DNA from 3 places in the Niveispirillum sp. KHB5.9 genome. Region 2 is predicted to be linked to each of the others. Evidence: riboswitches for the same ligand, from Rfam matches in the RefSeq annotation. Region 2 holds a riboswitch; each other region holds the start of a gene.
The links. A riboswitch is a leader RNA that binds a small molecule or an ion and turns the genes downstream of it on or off. The one in region 2 is predicted to bind cobalamin.
Positions count from the first base shown of each region.

Region 1: linked by a shared signal. The riboswitch ahead of cobW (cobalamin biosynthesis protein CobW) and the one ahead of ACM9HJ_RS00035 (TonB-dependent receptor plug domain-containing protein) in region 2 are both predicted to bind cobalamin.
Region 3: linked by a shared signal. The riboswitch ahead of ACM9HJ_RS28420 (HupE/UreJ family protein) and the one ahead of ACM9HJ_RS00035 (TonB-dependent receptor plug domain-containing protein) in region 2 are both predicted to bind cobalamin.

Region 1 covers NZ_JBLTYX010000029.1:51,340-59,274, reverse strand. The annotation lists gene ACM9HJ_RS28465 (SDR family oxidoreductase) at 1-406, opposite strand, end outside; gene ACM9HJ_RS28460 (hypothetical protein) at 406-792, opposite strand; gene ACM9HJ_RS28455 (ATP-binding protein) at 971-2,815, shown strand; gene ACM9HJ_RS28450 (sigma-54-dependent transcriptional regulator) at 2,812-4,179, shown strand; gene ACM9HJ_RS28445 (thiol-disulfide oxidoreductase DCC family protein) at 4,176-4,610, shown strand; gene ACM9HJ_RS28440 (hypothetical protein) at 4,619-4,903, opposite strand; cobalamin riboswitch at 5,004-5,219, shown strand; gene cobW (cobalamin biosynthesis protein CobW) at 5,255-6,295, shown strand; gene cobN (cobaltochelatase subunit CobN) at 6,302-7,935, shown strand, end outside.
Region 2 covers NZ_JBLTYX010000001.1:2,884-10,818, forward strand. The annotation lists gene ACM9HJ_RS00015 (hypothetical protein) at 1-592, opposite strand, end outside; gene ACM9HJ_RS00020 (sensor histidine kinase) at 790-2,556, shown strand; gene ACM9HJ_RS00025 (sigma-54-dependent transcriptional regulator) at 2,559-3,878, shown strand; gene ACM9HJ_RS00030 (FAD-binding oxidoreductase) at 3,999-5,519, shown strand; cobalamin riboswitch at 5,727-5,911, shown strand; gene ACM9HJ_RS00035 (TonB-dependent receptor plug domain-containing protein) at 6,138-7,935, shown strand, end outside.
Region 3 covers NZ_JBLTYX010000029.1:43,315-51,249, reverse strand. The annotation lists gene cobN (cobaltochelatase subunit CobN) at 1-1,942, shown strand, start outside; gene ACM9HJ_RS28425 (DUF1636 family protein) at 1,930-2,307, opposite strand; cobalamin riboswitch at 2,365-2,583, shown strand; gene ACM9HJ_RS28420 (HupE/UreJ family protein) at 2,618-3,235, shown strand; gene ACM9HJ_RS28415 (Crp/Fnr family transcriptional regulator) at 3,226-3,933, opposite strand; gene ACM9HJ_RS28410 (NnrS family protein) at 3,990-5,195, opposite strand; gene ACM9HJ_RS28405 (glycoside hydrolase family 2 TIM barrel-domain containing protein) at 5,388-7,935, shown strand, end outside.

The DNA of each region.
Region 1 (7,935 bases), on a different contig from region 2:
GGGAAGCCAGATGGTCGTCGGCGGCCTTCTTGCTGCGATGATAGGCGCTGGTCCCCATTTCGTCCGCCCCAAGGGCCGAGACCTGGATGACACGGCGGACACCGGCGGCAAGGCAGGCATCGAACAGCGCCTTGGCCCCCTGTTCGTGCACGTCATCGAAGCCACCAGCACCATCACGGATCAGACCCGCCAGATTGATGACGGCATCGATGCCGGCCAGCCGGGGCAGCCAGTCGGCCGCCCTGTCACGGGACAGGTCGCATTGCTGCACGGGACAACCGGGGAACAGGCGGCGCAGACGGTCGGGCGAACGGCCGGTGGGGATGATTTCCATCCCTTCATCCCGCAGGTTCGGTAGCAGGTGCCGGCCGACAAAGCCGCCGGCACCAATGATCAGGACACGCATCACGGCATCTCCCGGCGGATGGCGGCGACCACGTCCGGATGGACGGGTTCGGGATAATGGCCATGATTGTTCTCCGGACGCGGCGTACGCGTCCAGACCGCGTATCCCATGCCCAGCAGCGCCAGCACGATACCCCCCACGGCGTAAAAGATGATACCGCGCAGCACCTGCACCGCGTCGCCCTCCAGGTCCATGGCCGACACGGTCAGCAGCGGCACCAGCATGACCATGGCTACCGACCAGATGGTCCAGAAGCGCGAGCGCTGCTCGGTCCCGCACAGTTCACCCAGCAGCACCAGCAGCGGGCGCCATAGCGCGGCCGCCGCCAGGGCCGACAGGGACAGGGTGATGCACCAGCCCAGAAGGGTCAGGGAAAGCGACGTCATGACAGTCTCCGTTGCGTCCTCTCGGGCCAACCCTGTGTCGGCCCTCGGGTCCCTTATTGCGATTGGCATGCCATGTGCTGTTCAGGCGTTGTGAAGGCCGGTTTCCGGTGCTTTCGGCCCGATCGGGCCTGGAGCACTGTTAACGGCGTGAACGGTTCCTGATAGGATACTGTCAACGATGTTTACAGAAACCACGATCCCCGTCCTGTCCTATGTCGCGGCTTTGGCACTGTCGGCCCTGGCCGGCATCGCGCTTGCCCTGCTGCTGTTGCGCAAGGCGGCACCCGTGCCGGGCGCGCGGCTGCTGGCCCTGTTCCTGCTGGGTGTGGCGGTGTGGAGCCTGGGGCAGGCCCTGCCGCCGCTGATCGGGCCGGACAGCGATGCGCTGGTCGGCGTGCTGGTGGCGTTGGCACCGCTGCCATCGGCGGTGTTCGTGCATCTGGTGCTGGCCTTCGTGCGATGCGGGGCGGCGGGGCCGCTGGCGCGCATGGCCTATGGGCTGGCGGGGGCGGCGACATTGCTGGGGCTGCTGGTCGATCCGGGGCGGGTGATGCAGTGGCGCGGCTTTGCCGGGGTCTTCATCCCCAGTGCCGCCGGCTGGGTGGTCGTCGGGGTCTGCGGCCTGCTGTCCATCCTTGGGCATCTGCGGCTGTTCCAGGGCTGGCTGCACCTGACGGGGCAGCGGCGGCGCCAGGCACTGGCCATCGGTGCCTCCAGCCTGGTCGGGCTGGCCAGCCTGACCGGTTTCGCCTTTCCGGCGCTGGGCATCGATGCCTATCCCTGGCCGGTGCTGGGCATGCCGCTTTACGGCGTGGCGCTGGTCTATGGCATCCTGCGCTACCAGCTGATGGATGTGAACCTGTGGGCGCGGCGGACGCTGGTCTGGCTGCTGCTGATGGGGCTGATGGCGGCGGGTGGCACCTTGGTGGGTGTGCTGCCGGTGGTGGCCGGGGGGATGCGCGGCATCCTGGCCGATGGGTTCGTGGAAATCTGGTTGCTGATGCTGCTGATGACAATGGCCGGGGTGGCCGCCATGGCACCGCTGCGCCGGCTGGCCGACCGGCTGGTGTTTCCCGGTGGGGAGGTGCGGGCCGGTAATCTGGCGGAATGGCGGCAGGATCTGGCGCGGCCCACGGATTGGACGGAGTTGCTGGACAAAGCCGCCACCCTGATCGGCGGGCGACTGGGACTGCCCGTCGATGTGCGGCGGGAAGCGGTGGGGTCGGTGCCGGCCCTGGTGCTGTCGCGTGATGAGGCCGGCTGGCGCTGCGATCTGGCCGGCTGGGATGATGCCCCGCCGGGGCCGCGTCATGCCGCCGGCCTGTTCGCGGGCTGTCTGGCCGATGCGGCCGGGCGGCTGGACCATGCCGAGGTCCTGGCCAGGGCGGAGCGCCGGCGCCAGCAGGAGGCGCGGTTGGTGGAACTGGGGCAGCTGGCGGCCACGGTGGCGCATGATCTGCGCAACCCGTTGAACATCATCGCCATGGCCGCGGCCGGCACCGCGCCCGACGTGCGGGCGGAGATCGCGGAGCAGTTGGGTCGTATGGAGATGCTGGTGCGCGACGTGCTGGATTATGCCGGTACGGCGCGGCCGGACCTACACGACATGCCGGTGGCCGATGCCGTGGATATGGCCCTGTCGGGGCTGCCGGGCCTGAAGGTGGAGCGGGAGATCGATCCGGCCCTGACCATCCGCGCCGATCCGCGCCGGCTGCGCCAGGCGCTGGTCAACCTGCTGGAAAATGCCGCCGCCCATGGCACGCGGCTGGCGGTGATCGCGGAGCGCGCGGCGGGAGCGGTGCGCATCATGGTCTGCGATGATGGGCCGGGCGTGCCGGCGGATATCAGCGACCGGCTGTTCCAGCCCTTCGTATCGCGCCGGCCGGGCGGAACGGGCTTGGGGCTGGCCATCGTCGCCCGCATCATGGAGGCCCATGGCGGATCGCCATCGCTGGTGACACGGCCGGGCTGGTCCACCTGCCTGTGCCTGACATTTCCCGATGGGACGGAGGACCGGACATGAGCCAGGCGCGCATCCTGCTGGTGGATGATGAACCGGCCTTCCAGCGCCTGGGGGCGGCCTGGCTGCGCGGCTTCGGGCATGAGGTGGCGGTGGCCGGTGACGGGGCGGCGGCCACCGCCGCGTTCCAAAAGCAGCCGGCCGATCTTGTCCTGCTGGACCTGTCCATGCCGCCGCACCATGACCCGGTGGCAGGGTTGGAACTGATCCCCCGCTTCGCGCCGGCACCGGTGGTGGTGATCACCGGCCATGCCGACCATGCGCTGGCGCTGCGGGCGGTTGAGCGTGGAGCCTGGGACTTCCTGGGCAAGCCGCTGGAACCCGACCTGCTGCGCGTCGTCGTGGAACGGGGGCTGGAGCGCGGGCGGCTGGTGGCGGAGCTACGCCGGCTGCGCGATGCGGCGGGCGGTGCCGATGATCTGGGCATCGTGGGTATCAGCGCCGCCCTGGCACGGCTGCGCGACCTGGTGCGCCGCATCGCGCCCACACAGGTGCCGGTGCTGGTGCTGGGGCCCAGCGGCACGGGCAAGGAACTGGTGGCCCGTGCCCTGCACCAGGGCGGGGGGCGCCGCGACCAGCCCTTCGTTCCCGTCCATTGCGGGGCCATCCCCGCCGAACTGCTGGAAAGCGAGCTGTTCGGCCACCTGAAAGGCAGCTTCACAGGTGCGCATGCCGACCGGCCGGGTCTGGTGGAAACCGCCCATCGCGGCACCCTGTTCCTGGACGAGGTGGGGGAGATGCCGGCACCGATGCAGGTGAAGCTGCTGCGTTTCCTGCAGGAAGGCACCTATCAGCCGGTGGGCGGGCGCGAGCCGCGCAAGGCCGATACCCGTGTCGTCGCCGCCACCCATCGCGACCTGGAGGCGATGGTGGCGGAGGGGCGGTTCCGTGAGGATCTTTATTACCGGCTGCGCGGCATGGTGCTGCGCACCCCGCCCCTGGCCGAACGGCCGGAGGATGTGCCGGTGCTGGCCACCCTGTTCCTGCGCCGCATGGCGGCAGCACCCGCCCGTTTCACGCCCGATGCGCTGGACTGGCTGGCGGGCCGGGAATGGCGCGGCAATGTGCGCGAATTGCGCGCCCTGGTGGAATGTGCCGCCGCCCTGGCCGGACCGGGGGATGGCGGTGAGCGGCTGCTGGATGCCGCCGATCTGGCGTTTGCGGCGGGGGAAGAGGCGGCAGTGCCCGCCGCCGAAGCCCCGCCCACCGGACGACGCACGCTGGAGCATGAGGTGGCGGCCCTGGAGCGCCGCCTGATCATCCAGGCGCTGGAGGAGACGGGCCATAACCACACCCATGCCGCCCGCCTGCTGGGCCTGTCGCGTGTGGGCTTGCTGAAGAAGCTGGACAGGATGGGGCTGCGATGACCACGGAGATGGACCCGGCCGTTCTGGACCGGCTGCTGCGCGGGCCGACCTGCCTGTTCGACGGGGTGTGCAATCTGTGCAACGGATCGGTGCGCTTCATCCTGGCGACGGAGGCGGATCAGGAAATCCTGTTCGCGGCCGTGCAGTCGGCGGCGGGGCAGGCTGTGCTGGCCGCCATCGGCATGCCGCACCTGACCAACAGCTTCGTCTATATCGAGGGTGGGGAGGCATCGTTGCGGTCGAAGGCGGCCTTCCGGCTGGCCCGGCGGCTGCGGGCCCCCTGGTCCTGGGCCAGGGTGTTCGGGCTGCTGCCCCTGGCGCTGACCGACTGGCTCTATGACCGGCTGGCCGATAACCGTTACCGCCTGTTCGGCAAGCGGGAACTCTGTCTGGTGCCGTCACCCGCACAGGCGAAGCGCTTCTTCGACTGAAGGGAGTGTCAGGCGAAGAACAGGTCGCTTCCCTGGAAAGAAGTCTGGAAGGTCACCCGGCGTGACAGGTAGGAATATTGCCCTTCGCCCGCGATGACGGCGTTGCGCAGCGCGTCCAGCGGGGTCGTGCCCCAGACGGTGACCGGCCGCATGAGGGGTTCGAAATGGACCATGCAGGACCAGCCCTTGGTGCCCTGCGCCACCAACCCGTCGATGCGGAACAGGGCCTGGATCTCCTTCGTCCCGTCGTGACAGGTGATGGGGATGGCGACGGAAACCTGCGGCGGCGACATTGCGGACGGACCCTTGGGGAAAGGTGGGGTTATGCACCCTAACAGGCCCGTCGCAGCCTGTCCCACCGCTTTCCCTGTTGCTTCCCGGCACCGGGCCGGGCACGATCCGGCCCGCGACGGTGCCCCGGCGGCCAAGGCCGGGGAGAATAGGGAATGCGGTTCAGGGCCTTACGGCCCGATGCCGCGGCTGCCCCCGCAACTGTAGGCGGTGATGCGCTTCACCCACCCATGCCACTGACCCCGCCAGGGTCGGGAAGGCCGGATAGGGCGCTTTGACCCGCGAGCCAGGAGACCTGCCGGCGCATGTGATGCAATCCAACCCGCCGGGGCGGCGGGCAGAGGAGATGTCCCATGTCGCGTACCCAACCGGCCGGCAAGGTGCCGGCCACCATCGTCACCGGCTTCCTGGGCGCCGGCAAGACCACGCTGATCCGCCATCTGCTGGAGAATGCCGATGGGCGCCGGCTGGCCCTGATCATCAATGAATTCGGCGATGTCGGTGTCGATGGCGCCGTCCTGCGCGGCTGCGGGATCGAAGCCTGTGCGGAGGATGACGTCATCGAACTGGCCAATGGCTGCCTGTGCTGCACCGTGGCCGATGATTTCGTGCCGGCGATCGAGAAGCTGCTGGCCCGGCCACTTCCGCCCGACCATATCATCATCGAAACCAGCGGGCTGGCCCTGCCCAAGCCGCTGGTCCAGGCCTTCAACTGGCCCGACGTGCGCACCCGCGTGACGGTGGATGGCGTCGTCGCCGTGGTGGATGCCGATGCCGTGGCGGCCGGCCGCTTCGCCCCCGATCCCGCCACCCTGGCGGCGCAGCGCGACGCCGCCGGCATCGTCGACCATGACACGCCGGTGATGGAGGTGTTTGAGGACCAGCTGCTGTGCGCCGACCTGATCGTGGTGTCGAAGACCGATCTGGTGGCCCCGGAAACCCTGCCGGCGATCGACGCCCTGGTCCGGGCCGAGGTACCGCGCAGCCGCATCCTGCACGCATCGGAAGGCCGCATCGATCCGCGCGTCCTGCTGGGTGTGGGTGCGGCGGCGGAGGATGATCTGGCCAACCGTCCCAGCCATCATGATGGCGAGGATGACCATGATCATGAGGATTTCACCAGCTTCACCGTCGATATCCCGGCTCAGCCCGACCCGGCGGCGCTGGCGGAAAAGCTGGCGGATGTCGCCGACCGTTTCGCCATCTTGCGCCTGAAGGGCTTTGTCGAGGTGCCGGGCAAGCCTATGCGCCTGCTGGTCCAGGGCGTGGGCGGCCGGGTGCAGGCCGGTTTCGACCGGCTGTGGCGTCCGGGGGAGGAGAAACGGTCGCGGCTGGTGGTGATCGCTGAACACGGTATCGACCAGGATGCGGTGACGCTGGCCCTGGCCGGCTGATCCCCCATGCATCTGCTGCCGACCCGAGAGGTCGATCTAGCGGCACCGCCGACGACCGAGGATCTGGAACAGAGCCCGGCCACGCTGGTGCTGCTGTCCTTTTCCAGCAGCGACCTGTCGGTGACGGCGGCGGCGTGGCGGCGGGAACGCCATCGCCTGCCCGACCTGCGGCTGGCCAACCTGTCGCGGCTGGGCCATCCGCTGTCGGTCGATCTCTATCTGGACAAGGTGGTGGCCGGGTCGAGGCTGGTCATCCTGCGGCTGAATGGCGGGGCGGGGTACTGGCGCTATGGGCTGGAACGGCTGACGGAGACCTGTCGCCACCATGGGGTGATGCTGGCGGCCCTGCCGGGGGAGGATGCGGCCGATGCCGCACTTGATGCAGCAGGCACCGTTCCGCTGCCGGTGGCGCGGCGGCTCTGGTCCTATTTCCAGGAGGGCGGCATCGACAATACCGCCCATATGCTGGCCTATGCCGCCAGCCTGACGGGGCATGGCGCGCAATGGCGGGAGCCGGCGCCGCTGCCCCGCTTCGGTCACTATACGGGCTGGTCGGGGGCGGTGGCGGCGGAGGCGCCGCCCGTGGCCCTGGTCTTCTACCGCTCCCACCTGCAGGCCGGCGATGTGGAGCCCGTGCATGCCATGGCCGATGCGCTGGCGGCGCGCGGGCTGGCGCCGCACCTGTTCCATGCCGCCAGCCTGAAGGATGTGGCGGCGGCACCCTGGCTGGCTGGGGAACTGGCGCGGTTGCGGCCCGCTGTCGTGCTGAATGCCACCGGCTTCTCCGCAATCGCGCCGGGGGCCGACATCTCGCCCCTGGATGCGGCCGATGCGCCGGTGCTGCAGATGGTTCTGTCCATCGGCACACAGGAAGCGTGGCGGGCGGGCACCGCCGGACTGGGGCCGGCCGATCTGGCGATGAATATCGTGCTGCCGGAGATGGATGGGCGTTGCCCCGGCCCGGCCGTGGCCTTCAAGGCGGAAGCTTTGTTCGATCCCGACCTGCAATATGCGCCGGTGGTCAGCCGGCCGCTGCCCGACCGGATCGACGCCCTGGCCGACCGGGTGGCGGCCTGGGCCCTGCTGGCCCGTACGCCCAAGGCCGAAAGGCGGCTGGCGCTGGTCCTGTCCAACTATCCGGGGCGGGGCGGCGTGGGCTATGCCGTGGGGCTGGACACGCCGGCCAGCGTTGGGGCGATCCTGACGGCGTTGGGCGCGGCGGGGTATGATGCGGCCCCGGCGCCGGACGGTATGATGGTGACGCTGGCCGGTCCGGCACCGGATTGGGCGGCGCTGTCGCTGGCGGATTATCGCCTGCTGGCCGGTGATGGGGTTCGCGGGCGTATCAATGGCACCTGGGGAACTGAGGAAAGTGACCCGCTATTCGCCGGGGACGGGTTCCGCTTCCCCGTTGTCCGCTGCGGCAAAGTGCTGGTGGCGGTGCAGCCATCGCGTGGGCATGGACTGCTTTCCAGCAGCCAGCATCACGATCCCGATACCCCGCCCAGCCATGGCTATCTGGCCTTCCATCTCTGGCTGCGCCAGCGCATCGCCATCCATGCCATGGTGCAGGTGGGGGCGCATGGCACGCTGGAATGGCTGCCGGGCAAGGCGGTGGCGCTGTCGGCGGATTGCTGGCC
Region 2 (7,935 bases):
GAGGTGGGGGCAGGTGGTCGCGGTAGCCGCCGCTTTCCTCGCTGAACCGCAGATCGGACACCCGGTAGTGCCGGTCGGGAAAGGCCTGCTGCAACAGGGCCACCTCCTCCTTGATGCGGCCATAGAGTTTGACGCGCAGAGCGGAACGGGCGGCCTCCATCTCCTGCAATGTCGGTTCGAACCGGACGTCGGCCACGTGGATCTGCTGGCCGGGTTTGCTGGCCTGTTTGGCGCGTTCGGCCAGCTGCGCCAGCCGCCCCTCCGGCAGCCTTGTTTCGACCATGGCCCGCCAGCGGTCCAGGCCGGCACTGTCCGATACCTTGTCCATGGCGATGACCCGCCAGTCGGTGCGGTCCGCCACCGCGTCGGCCGCCTTCAGCAGGTCGGCGCGGCTCAGGCCACCCGCCTGGCCGGCACTGTCGATGACCAGGATGACGCGGGCCGTCTGCGCCTTCACCCAATCCTCCACGGACAGGGAAAGGCGGACATTGTCGGAAACCGGTGGTGCCGCCTGCTGCGCCAGGGCAGGTGGGCAGGTGGTGAGAAGCAGCGACGTGACGAAGGCGGGAAGGATCATGGAGGATGCACGCATGGGTGAACTCCTTTCCTGCTGTCATGGATCACGAAAGAAAGGCCAGCCTGTCACGCAATTTATTAACGCCCGGATAACAGGAATATTTCAAAATCCATGTTACCGGTCACGAATGATGGATCGAAAATAGATACCGGTGTCAGTGCCGCATTCCCCGCTTTGCCACCCTTGCCACCTCGTCATATCCTGGGTCCACAATGAACAAAGCACCCCCAATTCAGACCGGTGCCAGGGCCAGAAAGGGCCTGATCGCCGCCGGGTTTACCCTGCTGGCCCTGCTGCTGGCCTGGGCCGGGGGGGAGCTGGCGGCGGGCATCGCGCGGCAATCGCTGCTGGACCAGGCGGGGCCGCGCCGGGCGCTGCTGATCGCCGGTTTGCGCAGCGAGCTGACACGGCATGAGACGACGCCCGCCATCCTGGGCCTGTCGCGCACGCTGCGCACGGCGCTGCAAAGCCCGGATGACGCCGATGCGATCCACGCGGCCAATATCTATATGGAGCAGATCGCCGAGCGGACGGGGGCGGCGGCTTTGTACCTGATGGATACGGGGGGTACGACCCTGGCGGCCAGCAACTGGCGCCAGACGGACAGTTTCGTGGGGCGCAATTTCGCCTATCGCCCCTATTTCCGCGAGGCGCTGGCCGGCGGGTCCGGTCGCTTCTATGGCATCGGCACCACCAGCCGGGAGCCCGGCCATTATTTCGCCCGCGCGCTGGAGGAGGGCGGCCTGACGCTGGGCATCACGGTGGTCAAGGTGTCGCTGGCGCCGGTGGAGAAATCCTGGGCCGGGCTGTCGGACCGCATCCTGGTGGTGGATGGCAATGGCGTGGTCATCCTGTCCTCCGTGCCCGACTGGACCTTCCGCACGCTGGCGCCGCTGTCGGATGCGGAGAAGGTGCGGCTGGCCGATACAAGGCAATATGAGAGCGTGGAACTGCATGAGCTGGGCTGGCGGCCGCGCGCCGACGGCACCGTCATGCTGGCCGGCGCGCCGGCGCGCTATCTGGCCAGCGACAGCAGGGTGGAGGGCACGCCCTGGCGGCTTTACCTGCTGTCCAGCCTGGACGGCGTTGCCATGGCCCGGGATATCGGGCGGGTCGGCGGGGCGGGGGTGGCGGCACTCTGCCTGCTGGGCTGGCTTTACTGGCGGCAGCGGCGGCGCACGCGGCTGGCCTGGCGGCGGTCGGCGGAAGCGCTGGAGCTGGAGGTGGCGGCGCGCACGGCGGAGCTGGTTTCCGCCAATGACGATCTGCGCCGGGCCCAGGATGATCTGGTGCAGGCGGCCAAACTGGCGGCCCTGGGCCAGCTGTCGGCCGGCATCACGCATGAGCTGAACCAGCCGCTGGCGGCCTTGCGCACCTTTTCCGACAATGCCGCCGCCTTTCTGGGGCGCGGCAAGCTGGATCGGGTGGCGGAGAATCTGGGGCATATCGCGGCGCTGACCGAGCGCATGGCCAGGATCACCGGGCAGCTGCGCACTTTCGCCCGGCGGTCGGAGAACCGGCCGGAGGATGTGCCGTTGGCGCGCGCCATCGACAATGCCCTGACCATCCTGGCGGAAAAAGTGCGGCGGCTGGGGGCGGAGATGGAGATCGCATTGCCGGCGGGCCTGACCGTCCGCTGCGACGCGCTGCGGCTGGAACAGGTGCTGGTCAACCTGATCGGCAATGCCCTGGATGCCGTGGCGGGGCGGGAGGTGCGGCTTGTGCGGGTGACGGGGGAGATGCTGGACGAGCGGGTGACGCTGCGCGTCGCCGATACCGGTCCGGGCATCGCGGATGAGCATATGCCACACCTGTTCGAACCATTCTTCACCACCAAGCCACAGGGTCTGGGCCTTGGCCTGGGGCTGGTGATTTCGGCCGGCATCATCCGCGACCATGATGGTAGTCTAACCGCCGGCAACGGGCCGGAGGGGGGCGCTGTGTTCGTCATCGACCTGCCGGCGGGGGAAGGGGAGTGAGCATGGGGCGCATCCTGCTGGTGGAGGATGATGACGCCGTCCGCCTGGGCGTGGAACAGGCGCTGGAACTGGCCGACCTGCCCGCCACCTGCTTCGCCGCCGCCGAACCGGCGCTGGATGCGCTGAAGCAAGGCGGGGCCGACCTGCTGGTCACCGATGTGCGCCTGCCGGGGATGGATGGGCTGGCGCTGCTGAAATCGGCTTTGCAGGTCGATGCCGGGCTGCCGGTGATCCTGATGACCGGGCATGGCGACATCGCCATGGCGGTGGGCGCCATGCGTGACGGCGCCTATGATTTCATCGAGAAGCCGTTCGCGTCCGACCGGCTGGTCGCCACGGTGGTACGGGCGCTGGAAAAGCGGCTTCTGTCGGCGGAGGTGGGCGCGCTGCGCCAGGAACTGGCGCGTCAGGATGGGCTGGATGCCGCCCTGCTGGGACGGTCGGCCCCGATGCTGGCGGTGAAGAAGCTGATCCGGCAGGTGGCGGATACCGGTGCCGACATCCTGATCCTGGGCGAGACGGGCAGCGGCAAGGAGATGGTGGCCAGGGCCCTGCACCAGTTCTCATCCCGCGCCTCCAAGCCGTTCGTCGCCATCAATTGCGGGGCGATCCCCGACAGCATGGTGGAAAGCGAGCTGTTCGGGCATGAGGCTGGCGCCTTCACCGGCGCGGCCAAGACTCGCATCGGCAAGCTGGAATTCGCCGATGGCGGCACCGTGTTCCTGGACGAGATCGAGAGCATGCCGCTGGCAGCCCAGGTGAAGCTGCTGCGGGTTTTGCAGGACCGCAAGGTCGAGCGGCTGGGTTCCAACCGGTCGATCGCTCTGGATATCCGTTTCGTGGCGGCGACGAAGGAGGATCTGGGGGCGCTGTCGCGGCAGGGACGGTTTCGCGAGGATCTGTATTTCCGCCTGAACGTCGTGCCCCTGACCCTGCCGCCGCTGCGCGACCGGCGCGAGGATGTGGGCATGCTGCTGGACCATTTCCTGCTGGCCGCCGGCGACCGGCTGGGACGGGCGCCGGTGGTGGTGCCGGCGGCCGACCGCCAGGCGCTGCTGGCCCATCGCTGGCCGGGCAATGTTCGCGAGCTGCGCAATGTCGCCGACCGCATGGCCCTGGGCCTGCCGGCGCTGCTGGGTGGTGTGCCGGGTGAGGTGGGATTGGCGGCCCAGGTGGAGGCGTTCGAGCGGCAGCTGATCAGCGCCGCCCTGGCCGACCACAAGGGCGATGTCGCGGCGGCGGCGGAGACGCTGGCGGTGCCGCGGAAAACGCTCTACGACAAGCTGAAGCGTTTCGGGGTCGAAATAGATGATTTTCGATAATTGTCATCATTCCGGATTCAAAATAATACTTTAGCGCGAAAATGACCACAACCCCGCGTTGACGGGATTGGCATATGCCCATATAAACCTGAACGATAATATGTTCGGGGGAGAGGCATCATGCTGCAGAATGTTGTGCCGTCGCGCCGCAATTTCCTGGTGGGGTTGGGGAAGTTCGCGGCGGTGGCGCCGCTGGTCCCGTCGCTGCCCTGGGCAGCGACGGCACTGGCCGCCACACCGCGCGATGCCTGTCCGCCGCCATCGGCCTGGAAGGACCTGGCGGCCCAGGTCAGCGGCGGGGTGCTGACGCCACTGGACCCGTTCTTCGGTGATGTCTGCCGGCCCAACAATCTGCGCTACGGCACCTTGCCCATGGGCATCGCCCGCTGTCTGAAGACGGAGGATGTGCAGGCCGCCATCCGCTGGGTCAAGCAGCAGGGGCTGCCCTTCCGCGTGCGGTCGGGCGGGCATAATTATGCCGGATATTCGGCCACCAATGGCCTGCTGATCGACATGTCGCTGATGGCGGGTGTCGAGGTTCTGGACAAGAAGAACGGCATCGTCCGGGTCAAGGGCGGCACCATCAATTCCCTGGTCTATAAGGAGCTGGAACGGTTGGGCCGTACCATCACCCATGGCCGCTGCGACGCGGTGGGGGCGGCGGGGTTCCTGCTGGGTGGCGGCATCGGTTTCAACATGCGCCGCTACGGGGTGGCATCCGACCTGCTGCGGTCCACGTCGCTGGTCACCGCCGACGGGGAACGCCATGAGGCCGATGACAAGCAGGACAGCGGCCTCTATTGGGCCTGCCGGGGCGGAGCCGGGGGCAATTTCGGCATCAATACCGACTTCACCCTGCAGACCTTTCCCGTCGATACGGTGTCGGTCTGTCAACTGACCTGGACCAAGGACCAGGCCGGGGTGGTGTATGACCTGCTGCAGCGGCTGCCGGCGGCGCCCGACAGTTTCGGCAGCAAAATCAACATCACCCTGCCCAGCATCCAGCAGCGGTGCCAGGGTGTGGGCAGCAACGTGTCGATCCTGGCGCAGCTGCACAAGACCAAGGGCACCAGTCTGAAGCAGATATTCGGCCCCCTGTGGGAACGTGCCGACAAGCGCACCGTGCACGAGGACATCCCCTATTGGGTGGCCCAGGATTTCCTGTCGGAAGAGACCTTCCCTTATTATTATCAGGAGAAATCCAGCTACATGCATTCCGCCCGCATCACCCGCGCGGCGGTGGATGCGATGTTCGAGGCGGCGAAGGCCATGCCCGGCACCTCCATGCCCGTGGCGTTCAAGTTCTTCCAGACGGGCGGGGTCATCAATGATGTGAAACCCGACGCCACGGCTTACGTCCATCGCGGCTACGACTGGCTGTTCTCGGTGGAAATGAACTGGTGGCAGACGTCCGATCCGCAGGGGCTGATCGACGAGAACCTGGCCTGGCAGAAGGATTTCTACGCCCTGGCCAACAAGACCTGTTCGGCGATCGGCGCCTATCAGAACTTCCCCGACCCGACCCTGGATGACTGGGCCGGCGCCTATTACGGCGCCAACTATACCCGCCTGCGCGAAGTGAAGAAGCAGGTCGATCCGGACAGCTTCTTCAATTACGGGCAGGGTATTAAACCCATTTAAAGGCTCCCTCAGTCGCCGGGCGCCGCCATCCGGCGGCTTGGCTACGCCGCACGTGCGGCGCGGCGGCGATCGCCGCCGACCTGATCCCAATGACCCAGCTCATCGGGATCAGGAGAGGGTAGCCTCTTCCACGGTCCATGCCGCCCCCACGGGGGTGGCATGCCGGGCGTCGATAAGGGTTCCCTTGCGCCCCCTTCGCAGGCGCGGTAAGACCCGTTCATCGATGGTTCCCCTTGCAAAAGGGGTGAAAAGGGAATGCGGTTAAATTCCGCGGCTGCCCCCGCAACTGTAAGCGGTTAGCGAAGCCCGACATGGCCACTGGGAAACTGGGAAGGCCGGGCTGACGCTGTGACCCGCGAGCCAGGAGACCTGCCATCGGCAATGCGTCGCGCGGCCATTGGGCGGGGTGCCCCGATGGGACGGTTTACCGTTTCGCGCCGGCGCTTCCGAGGGAGTGCGCGGGTGGAACGGCTTTGTAGAAAGGGCCTGCTTCAGGCCATCGCCAGGACCAGATAACGGTGTGAAGGCAGGTGTTCCCGGCAATGGGGGCGCTGTCGATGCCGGCTGCATGCGCATCCTCCGGATTCGTCAGAAAAAGAACGGATCGGAGTCTTAGAAGTGAGCCGAATTAACCTTTTCCGCGCCACCCTGCTGGGTGCCGCCGCCATCCTGTCCGCCACGGCCGCCCTGGCCGAGCCGACCCAGGTGGCAGAGATCATCGTCACCGCCAACAAGGTGCCGACGGCACAGGCGCGCGTGGGCAGCACCGTCAATGTCATCGACAGTGCCGAGATCGAGCGCCGGCAGCAGGTGCAGGCCATCGACCTGCTGAAGCGCCTGCCGGGCGTGTCCATCTCCCGCAATGGCGGGTTGGGCAGTACCTCTACCGTCCGCCTGCGCGGATCGGAAGCCGGCATGGTCAAGGTGCTGATCGACGGCGTGGAAGTGAACGACGCGTCGGGTGCGAACAACGAGTTCGACTTCAACAGCCTGATGACCGGCGATATCGAGAAGATCGAGGTGCTGAAAGGCCCGCAGAGCGCGCTTTACGGCAATGACGCCATGGCCGGCGTGATCAATTTTATCACCCGTCGCGGCGAAGGCGAGACCAGGATTCGCGGCACCATCGAAGGCGGTTCCTATGGCACGTTCCGCCAGCAGGCCACGCTGACCGGCGGCACCGAACAGGCCGATTACGCCCTGTCGGCATCCAACCTGTCCACCGATGGCTTCTCCCGCACCTTCGTGGGTGACGAGAAGGACGGCACCGATGCCCGCTCCGTCAGCGGCCGCGTCGGTTTCCAGGCCAGCGAGATCCTGCGCTTCGACCTGAATGCCGGCTGGTCCTGGCTGGACACCGAATTCGATCCGTTCGGCGGCGACGGCCCGTCGGACCAGGAGAAGGAGACGTGGCAGGTGCGAGGGAGCACCAGCCTGTCGCTGCTGGATGGCAAGTTCGAGAACAGCCTGGCCGCCAGCTATGCCAGCACTGACCGCGATTTCGACGAGCCCACGGGCTTCTACCGCTTCTCCACCTTCGACAGCCGCCGCAAGGCGCTGGATTATCAGGGCAACCTGCATGTCCGGACCAAGGACATCGCCACCATCGGCCTGTCGGTGGATGAGGAGGATGCCAAGACCACCAACACGGCGGGTACCGCCACGACCACCGGCCTGGATGACAGCGTCACCACCAAGTCGGCCTTCGCCCAGTATCAGGCGGCCCTGACCGACGATCTGACCGTCACCCTGGGCGGCCGCATCGATGATCATGAACAGTTCGGCACCGAGGGCACCTGGCGCGCCACGGGTGCGTACGAGGTCCCGGCCACGGGCACCATCCTGCGCGCCTCCTATGGCACCGCCAACAAGGCGCCGACGCTGTACCAGCTCTACGACCCGTTCTATGGCAATACCAGCCTGAAGGCGGAAGAGGGCAAGGGCGTGGATGCCGGCTTCGAACAGCCGCTGCTGGATGGCAAGGTCAGCTTCGGCGCCAGCCTGTTCCGCAATGTCTATGACAATATGATCGCGTTCTCCAACGGCTATATCAACGTGGCCAAGGCGCGGACCAAGGGTGTGGAGCTGACCTTCCAGGCGCAGCCCATCGACAGCGTGCTGATCCAGGCCAATTACACGTATCTGGAGGCCAAGGACCGCCGCACGGGCCGTGACCTGCCGCGCCGTCCGCAGGACACGATCAACGCATCGGTGGACTGGACCGTCGCCCAGGGCATCGATCTGGGGGCTGCCCTGCGCTATGCCGGCAAGCAGCGTGATACGGCGTCCGCCACCTCGCCCATCCTGGACGAATACACCGTCGTGGACTTCACCGCCCGCTGGGCCGTGCTGGATAATCTCAGCCTGTTCGGCCGGGTGGAGAACCTGTTCGATGAGGATTACCAGGAGGTTCGCA
Region 3 (7,935 bases), on a different contig from region 2:
CGTGCTGGTCGGGCACCTGCCGCCGCCGCCGATGCCGGCGGGGCTGCATGGCGATCTGGCCGCCCTGGAACAGGCGCTGGATGAGTTCGCGCAGGCGGCCAGCCTGGACCCGCGCCGCCTGCCGCCGCTGCGTGACCGTATCCTGGAACTGGCCTGGGGCACGGGCGTGGCGGCCGATCTGGGCTTCACGCCCGATGCCGATCCGGAATCCATGCTGACGCGGCTGGATGCGCATCTCTGCGATATCAAGGATATGCAGATCGGCGACGGGCTGCATGTCTTCGGCCGCCGGCAGGAGGCGAAGGGCGAGGCAAGGCTGCTGGCCGCCCTTGCCCGCTTCCCGCGCGGACGGGGGGAGGGGGCGGACGCCGCCCTGCCGCCGGCCCTGGCGCTGGATATGGACCTGACCGATGATGTCGGCGCCCTGATGTCGGCCCCGCCGGAGTCGTCATGGATACAAGGGATACCCATGGCGTTGGGCGCCTGGGTGGAGGGTGTGCCCCTGACCTGCGGCCGGGTGCGGGCGGGGCTGGAAAGGCTGGCGGCGGCGCTGCTGGACGGTACCGCCCGACCCGATCCCGGCTGGGACCGTGTGCCTTGCATCCTGGCCGGGCTGCATGACCGGATCGCACCACGCATCGCCGCCAGTGCCGATGCGGAGATGGCGGCGCTGCTGGCGGGGCTGGACGGGCGTTTCGTGCGGCCGGGTCCGGGCGGGTCGCCGTCACGCGGCCGGGCCGACACGTTGCCCAGCGGGCGCAACCTGTTTGCACTCGATCCGCGTGCCGTGCCCACGCCCACCGCCTGGGCCCTGGGCTGGAAGGCGGCGGATGGGGTGCTGACCCGGCATTTGCAGGACCAGGGCGATTGGCCCAAGCGGCTGGTGGTCGATTGCTGGGGCAGTCCGGCCCTGCGCACGGGTGGGGAGGATCTGGCCCTGGCCCTGGCGCTGCTGGGCGTGCGCCCCTGCTGGGAGGGGGCGTCGGGCCGGGTGACGGGGATGGAACTGCTGCCGGCCGGAGTGCTAGGCAGACCGCGGGTGGATGTCACCCTGCGCATCTCCGGCCTGTTCCGCGACATGTTTGCCCAGCAGCTGGCGCTGTTCGACCGCGCCGTGGCGGCCGTCGCTGCACTGGCGGAGGGGGAGGACATCAACCCGCTGGCCCTGCATGTGCGGCGGGAGGCGGGGGATCTGGTGGCAACGGGCCTGCCGGTGGATGTGGCCGAACGGCACGCGACGGCGCGTATCTTCGGTGCGGCGGCCGGTGCCTATGACGGGGCCGTGGGCGCGCTGATCGCCGATGGCGGCTGGCATGGACGGTCGGAACTGGGGGCCTCCTATCTGGATGGTTCCTGTCATGCCTATGGGCAAGGGCTGGACGGTGTACCACTGCCCCTGCAATGGCGCCGGCGGGTACAGGGCAGCGACGCCCTGGTGCATGCCCAGGACCATCACGACAATGATATCCTGAACAATGACGGCATGATCGCGTTCGAGGGCGGGTTCGCGGCGGCGGCGGAAAGTCTGGGAGCCGATCCGGCCATTTACCATCTTGATACTGCGGACTCCGAACGAACTACGGTGCGGACCCTGGTGGAGGAAGTGACGCGAACCCTGCGCGGCCGCGCCGCCAACCCGCGCTGGATCGCCGCCATGACGCGCCATGGCTATGCCGGAGCGGCGGAGATGGCGGTGGCCGTGGACAGCGCCTTCGCGCTCGCCGCCCTGGCCGGCGCCGTGCGGTCGCACCAGTTCGACCTGTTGTTCGATGCCTATGTGGCCGATGTCGCGGTGTCGGATTTCCTGCGAGCGGAGAACCCGGCGGCAGCCGGGCACATCGCAACCCGGCTGGAGGAAGCCATGCGCCGCGGCCTCTGGCATCCGCGCCGCAACAGCACACGCGCCGATCTGACCCGGTTGAAGGCCGGTTACGGTGACTGAAGCGGCGGCAGGCGGGCGATAAGGCCTTTTTTCAGGGCCGGCGGTCGCTCGCGCCAGGGCAGCAGCCCGTCCGTCGATACCGCCAGCAGGCGGGCGGCGGCCAGCAGGTCGGCGGGGCCGGTGACGGGATCGATTTCCCCGAACAGATATTGCCAGCGCCCGGCACATTGCAGCGCCACCGAGGGGCCGCGATTGCAATTGCCCAGGCAATCCACCACCTGCACCGCAACGTCACCGGGCTCCACCGCACACAGGCCCTGGGACAGCACCACACCCGGCCGCTGTTCGGGGGGCAGGTCGGGATTGCTTCCCCGGCAGGACCGGCAGACAGAAACGGTGGGGCGGGGGGCGTTCGGGTCGGTCATGGGCCGGCAATAGACCGGTGGCACTCCCGCTTGTCAACCATGCCGGGTCCGGTCCATAGTGCCGCCGCTTCCAACGGTTGCCGGTTTCAATACCGGCATGAAAAGGGAACGCGGGACGGGCCGGACCTCCACCAGCCTTGCGCCGCGGCTGCCCCCGCAACTGTGAGCGGCGAGCATCATGTCCATCATGCCACTGGCCCCTTCAAGGCCGGGAAGGCGGATCGGGTGCGCCATCAGCCGCAAGCCAGGAGACCTGCCGGTGGAACCATAGCCAAGACCGTCCTCGGAGGGAGGACGCAAAGGAGGAAGTATGTCGCTTCTGTTCCGCCGCGCCACGGCCTGCGGCGCCGCCTTGTCCAGTGTCGTCCTGGCTGCCAGCCCGGCCTTCGCCCATCACATGATGGATGGCGAAATGCCCGCCACCTTCACCCAGGGTCTGCTGTCCGGCCTGGGCCATCCGATCATCGGGCCGGACCATCTGGCCTTCATCCTGGCCGCCGGTCTGGCCGTGGCCGTTGCCCGGCTGCCCCTGATGCTGCCGGTGCTGTTCGTGGCCTTGTCCTGCCTGGGCGTGGGCGTGCATGTCGCAGGCATGAACCTGCCGGCGGCAGAGATCGTCGTGGGCCTGTCGGTGCTGGTGGCCGGCGGGGCGATCGCCAGCGGCCGGGCCCTGCCCGTGGCGGCCTGGGCCGTGCTGTTCGCGATTGCCGGCCTGTTCCATGGCTACGCTTACGGTGAGTCGATCTTCGGGGCGGAGACGACGCCGATCGTGGTCTACCTGCTGGGGCTGGCGGTGATCCAGTCGGTGATCGCGCTGGGTGCGGCGCTGCTGCTGCGTCACCGCGCTTGGATCGCCGGCAAGCTGCCGCGCCTGCTGGGCGGGGCGGTTGCCCTGGTCGGGCTGGCGGCGTTGGCCGGTCAGGTCTGAGCGGGCAAGTCTTCCGCGATGGCGACAAGCGCCTCGGCTTTCACCACCACGATATGCTGACGCGCGCCGGCGGTGACGCCGGCACTTTCCCAGGCGGACAGGATGCGGCTGACCGTGTGCAGGGTGGTGCCGGTCAGCTCCGCCAGATCCTGGCGGGTGAGGGGGAAGTCGATCTCCACCCCGACTTCCACCGCCCGCCCGGCCTGCCGCGCCAACCGCAGCAGCGTATAGGCGACGCGGCGTTCCACCCGCTGGGTGGATAATTGCCTGACGCGGGTGTGCATATCTTCCAGCCGGTTGCCCAGCATAGCCATGGTGTTCAGGGCGATGCGCGGGTGGGCCAGCATCAGTGCCTTCATGCTGTCCACCGACCAGACCAGTTCCACGCTGTCGGTGACGGCGATGGCGTCGCCGGGATATCCGGACAGGAACATGGCGAGCGTGCCATACATCTCCCCCGGCCCCACGAACTGCACCACCACCTGCTGCCCGTCGGGACCGGTCTGCTGGATCTTGATGCGCCCGTCGATCAGGGCGTGGCAGGTGGTGGCCACGTCGCCCTGCTTGAAGACGATGCTGCCCTTGGGCACCAGCCGCGCCTGGCCCTGCGCCATCACCGCGCCCAGGACCTGTTCATCCAGGCCCGCGAACATCTGCATGGCGCGCAGCAGGGAAGGATCGGGCTTGGGCTTTTCCATGGGGTCATCATACCGGCTTGCGGAAGCGGCCAGCATAGACGAAACGCCATGGGCTTTCACCCTGGCCGACCATCGGCGCGCGGCAGGACCAGGATCGGAGCATAGACCAGCAGGTAAAGCCCGAAAGCCGCCAGCCAGCAGGTGCCGGCGATGGCATGGGCCAGCATCGGGTCGGGCAGGACGGGTGCCGCCACCCGCACGCCCGCCGCCAGCGTCAGCAGCAGATAGGTCGCCACCGTGGGCCTTGCCGCCACGATATCGCGGCCGGTATGGCCCAGTGCCGCGCGCGACATCACGGCCAGGATCATGGTGGCGAAGGCGCCCGCCGTGATGGCATGCGTCCAGGCCTGCCCCAGCCCGATCCCCACCAGCAGCCAGGCCGCCTTTAGCAGCAGCCCCACCGGTATCCAGGCATAGGCCAGGTGCAGCACCCACAGGATCGGCTGGCCCAGGGTCTTCAGCCCATGCCAGCGCGACAGGCGCAGCCCATGGGCGATGGCGGCCACCAGGGCGGCGATGCCGGGCAGGATACCGTCAGGCTGCACCATGTCGGCCACGACCATCAGCACGATGCCGGCCAGCGCCGCCCTGTCGACCCAGCCGAAGGGGGCGATCTCCACGGGTCGTCCGATCCGGCGCAGGGCGCTGCTGGTGAAGGAGGGGACGATGCGGCCACCGATCAGCGACACCATCAGCAACACCATGCCGATGCCCAGCGCCTTGCCATGGGTCCAGGCCCCCGCCAGCAGGTTCAGCCGGTCCAGGTGGTAGAGCGCTCCGGCCACCGTCAGGAACCCCAGCAACAACACCAGCACATAATTGCGCTTCGTCCGCGCCTTGATGATCGACGGCAGGACCAGGGCGGCCAGGGAAGGGAAGAAGGCCAGATCGATGATCGCGGCCGGTACCGCCGGCAGCGGCGCCAGCGGGTTCAGCGCCAGCCGGCCGGCCAGCCACAGGCCGGCCAAGGCCATCAGCCGTCCGCCGGCAAAGCCGCGCTCCCCCGTCCAGTTCGGCACCGCCGTCAGCAGGAAGCCGGCGATGGCGGCCGCAGCGAAGCCGAACAGCATCTCATGCGCATGCCAGGCCACGGGATCGCCCAGCCCCTGTGGCCTGGCACCGGTGCGCAACACGATCAGCCACGAGGTGACGGCGGCCACGGCATGCAGCCCCGCCGCCAGGAAGAAGGGCCGGAACCCATAGGCGAAAAGCGCCAGCCGGGCGGGCGGTGGAGACGAGATATCTTCAAAACGGGCGGACATTCCGGGGCCTCGGGGGCTATAAGGACAAGCCCCATCCTAGGCCGGGACGCATCGATCGAATTTGCGCCAGCGCAAACAGAATCATGCGGGCGGGGAACGGTTGGGACCCGTCGGCATCATTTCTGTTGCCAAAAATTATCATACTAATCATACCCAGGTAACGATCTCAGATAATCAATTCGGGGGGAGATGATGTCGCGTTCCGCATACCTGTCCGGTCTGGCCCTGGCCGTCGGTTTCGCCACCGGAGCCTATGCTGCGCCGGAGCCCAAGGTGGAGCCGGTGCAGATCGATCCCTCCCGCCCCGATTGGGAGAACCCGGTGGTCAATGAACGCGGCCGCCTGCCGGCCAGCGCCACCATGTTCCCGTATGAGACGCGGGAAGCGGCATTGGCCGGCAACCGGGCGGCATCGGCGCGGCATCTGTCGCTGGACGGGCTGTGGAAGTTCAACTTCTCCCCCTCCGCCCTGGCGCTGCCCGCCGGGTTCGAGAAGCCGGATTACGACGTCTCCGCCTGGAAGGAGATCAAGGTGCCGGCCATGTGGCAGGCCGAAGGGTACGATCAGGCGCGTTTCAACAATGTGATCTATCCCCACCCGCCCAACCGGCCGCTGATCCCGCATGAGATGAACAGTGTCGGCTCCTACCGTCGCGATTTCGACCTGCCGGCAATCTGGGACAGGCAGGATGTCATCCTGCATATCGGTGCCGCCGGTGCCGCCTATTATGTCTGGGTCAACGGGCAGAAGGTGGGTTACGCAGAGGACAGCAAGCTTCCCAGCGAATTCGACGTCACCCGCTTCCTGAAGCCCGGTCGCAACATGGTGGCCATCCAGGTGTTCCGCTGGTCCGACGGTTCATACCTGGAGGATCAGGATTTCTGGCGGGTATCGGGGATCGAACGCTCCGTCCGGCTGGTTGCCGCACCCAAGACCCGTGTCCGCGACCTGTTCGTGCGCGCCGGCCTGGACAAGGATTATCGCGACGGCATCCTGTCCGTCGATGTCGCCATCACCCCGTCGCAGCAGACTTCCACGGCGCGCGTTACCCTGTTCGATGGCGGGCGGGAAGTGCTGGTCAAGCAGGTGAGGGTCGGGTCGGGCAAGGCGGAACGCACCGTCACCTTGAACGCGACCGTGCCGGGGGTGAAGTCCTGGACGGCGGAGACGCCCAACCTCTATACCGCCCTGGTCGAGTTGCTGGACGCGCAGGGCCGCGTGCTGCAGGCCACGCCGCAGCGTGTCGGCTTCCGCACCGTGGAAATCCGGGACGGTCAGGTGAAGGTGAATGGCAAGCCCATCACCATCCGCGGCGTGAACCGGCATGAACATGATCCGGAGACGTTCCACATCATCTCCGAAGAGAGCATGCGCCGCGACATCGAACTGATGAAGCAGAACAATTTCAACGCGGTGCGCACCTCGCACTATCCCAACGATCCGCGCTGGTACGAACTGGCCGATGAGTACGGCCTCTACGTCATGGGCGAGGCGAATATCGAGAGCCACGCCTATATGGATTATGCCAACAAGAACCCGGAATTGCGGGAGAAGCTGCAGATCGGTTTCGATCCCGCCTGGGATCAGGCCCATATCGACCGCGTGGTCAACATGGTGGAGCGGGACAAGAACCATCCCTCTATCATCTTCTGGTCGCTGGGCAACGAGGCGGGAATCGGTCCGGCGTTTGAGAAGGCCGCCGCCGCCGTGCGCAAGCGCGATCCGGGCCGCCTCGTCTCCTACCTGGGCTGGGGCACGCTGGATTGGGACCACCGGCCCAACACCTATGTCGATATCTATGCGCCCATGTATGACGATATCGAGAAGATGGTGGACTGGGCCACCGATCCGGCCCGCACCCAGCCGATGATCCAGTGCGAATATGCCCATATGCAGGGCAATTCTGGCGGCAATTTCAAGGATTACTGGGATGTGATCTATCGTTATCCGGAAAAGCTGCAGGGCGGCTTCATCTGGGATTGGGTGGACCAGTCCATGTATCGCTACACCAAGGATGGCAAGCGTTACTGGGGTGATGGCGGCGAATATGGCCCGAACCCCGGCGGCGATATCGAATTCGGTGACGGGCTGATCCAGCCCGACCGCACGCCCAACCCGCATCTGTATGAGGTGGCCAAGGTCCAGTCGCCCGTGCAGTTCGAAGGCTTCGATCCCGCCACCGGCCGCGTCACCGTGCTGAACCGCCACGATTTCCGCGACCTGTCGGGCTTCAGCCTGGATTGGGTGGTGGAGGTCGATGGTTCGCCGCTGGCCAAGGGGGAGGTGGAGACGCCTGCCATCCCCGCCCGTGGCCAGGGAGTGATCACCCTGCCGCTGCCCAAGGTGAAACCGGTGCCGGGGGTGGAATATCTGGTCACCATCCGGGTCCGCGCCCGCGAAGGGGCCATCCCCCTGGTACCGGCGGGCCATGTGGTCGGGTGGGACCAGTTCACGCTCGCCACCTCCCCGGCGGAGATTGCCGCGCGGTCGGGCAAGGTCGCACTGGAGCAGCGGGATGAGGAGGTGCGCCTGTCGGCCGCCGGGGCGGAACTGGTGATCGACAAGGCCACGGGCCTGGTGAAGCGCTATGGCAAGGATGGGCGCATATTGCTGACCGGCGGGTCGCCCAATTTCTTCCGGGCCGAAACCGACAATGACACGGCCACCGCCATCGTGGCGCAGCAGCGCGGCTGGAAGCGGATGACGGAAGCGCGCGATGTGCGCAATATTGCCGCCGGCA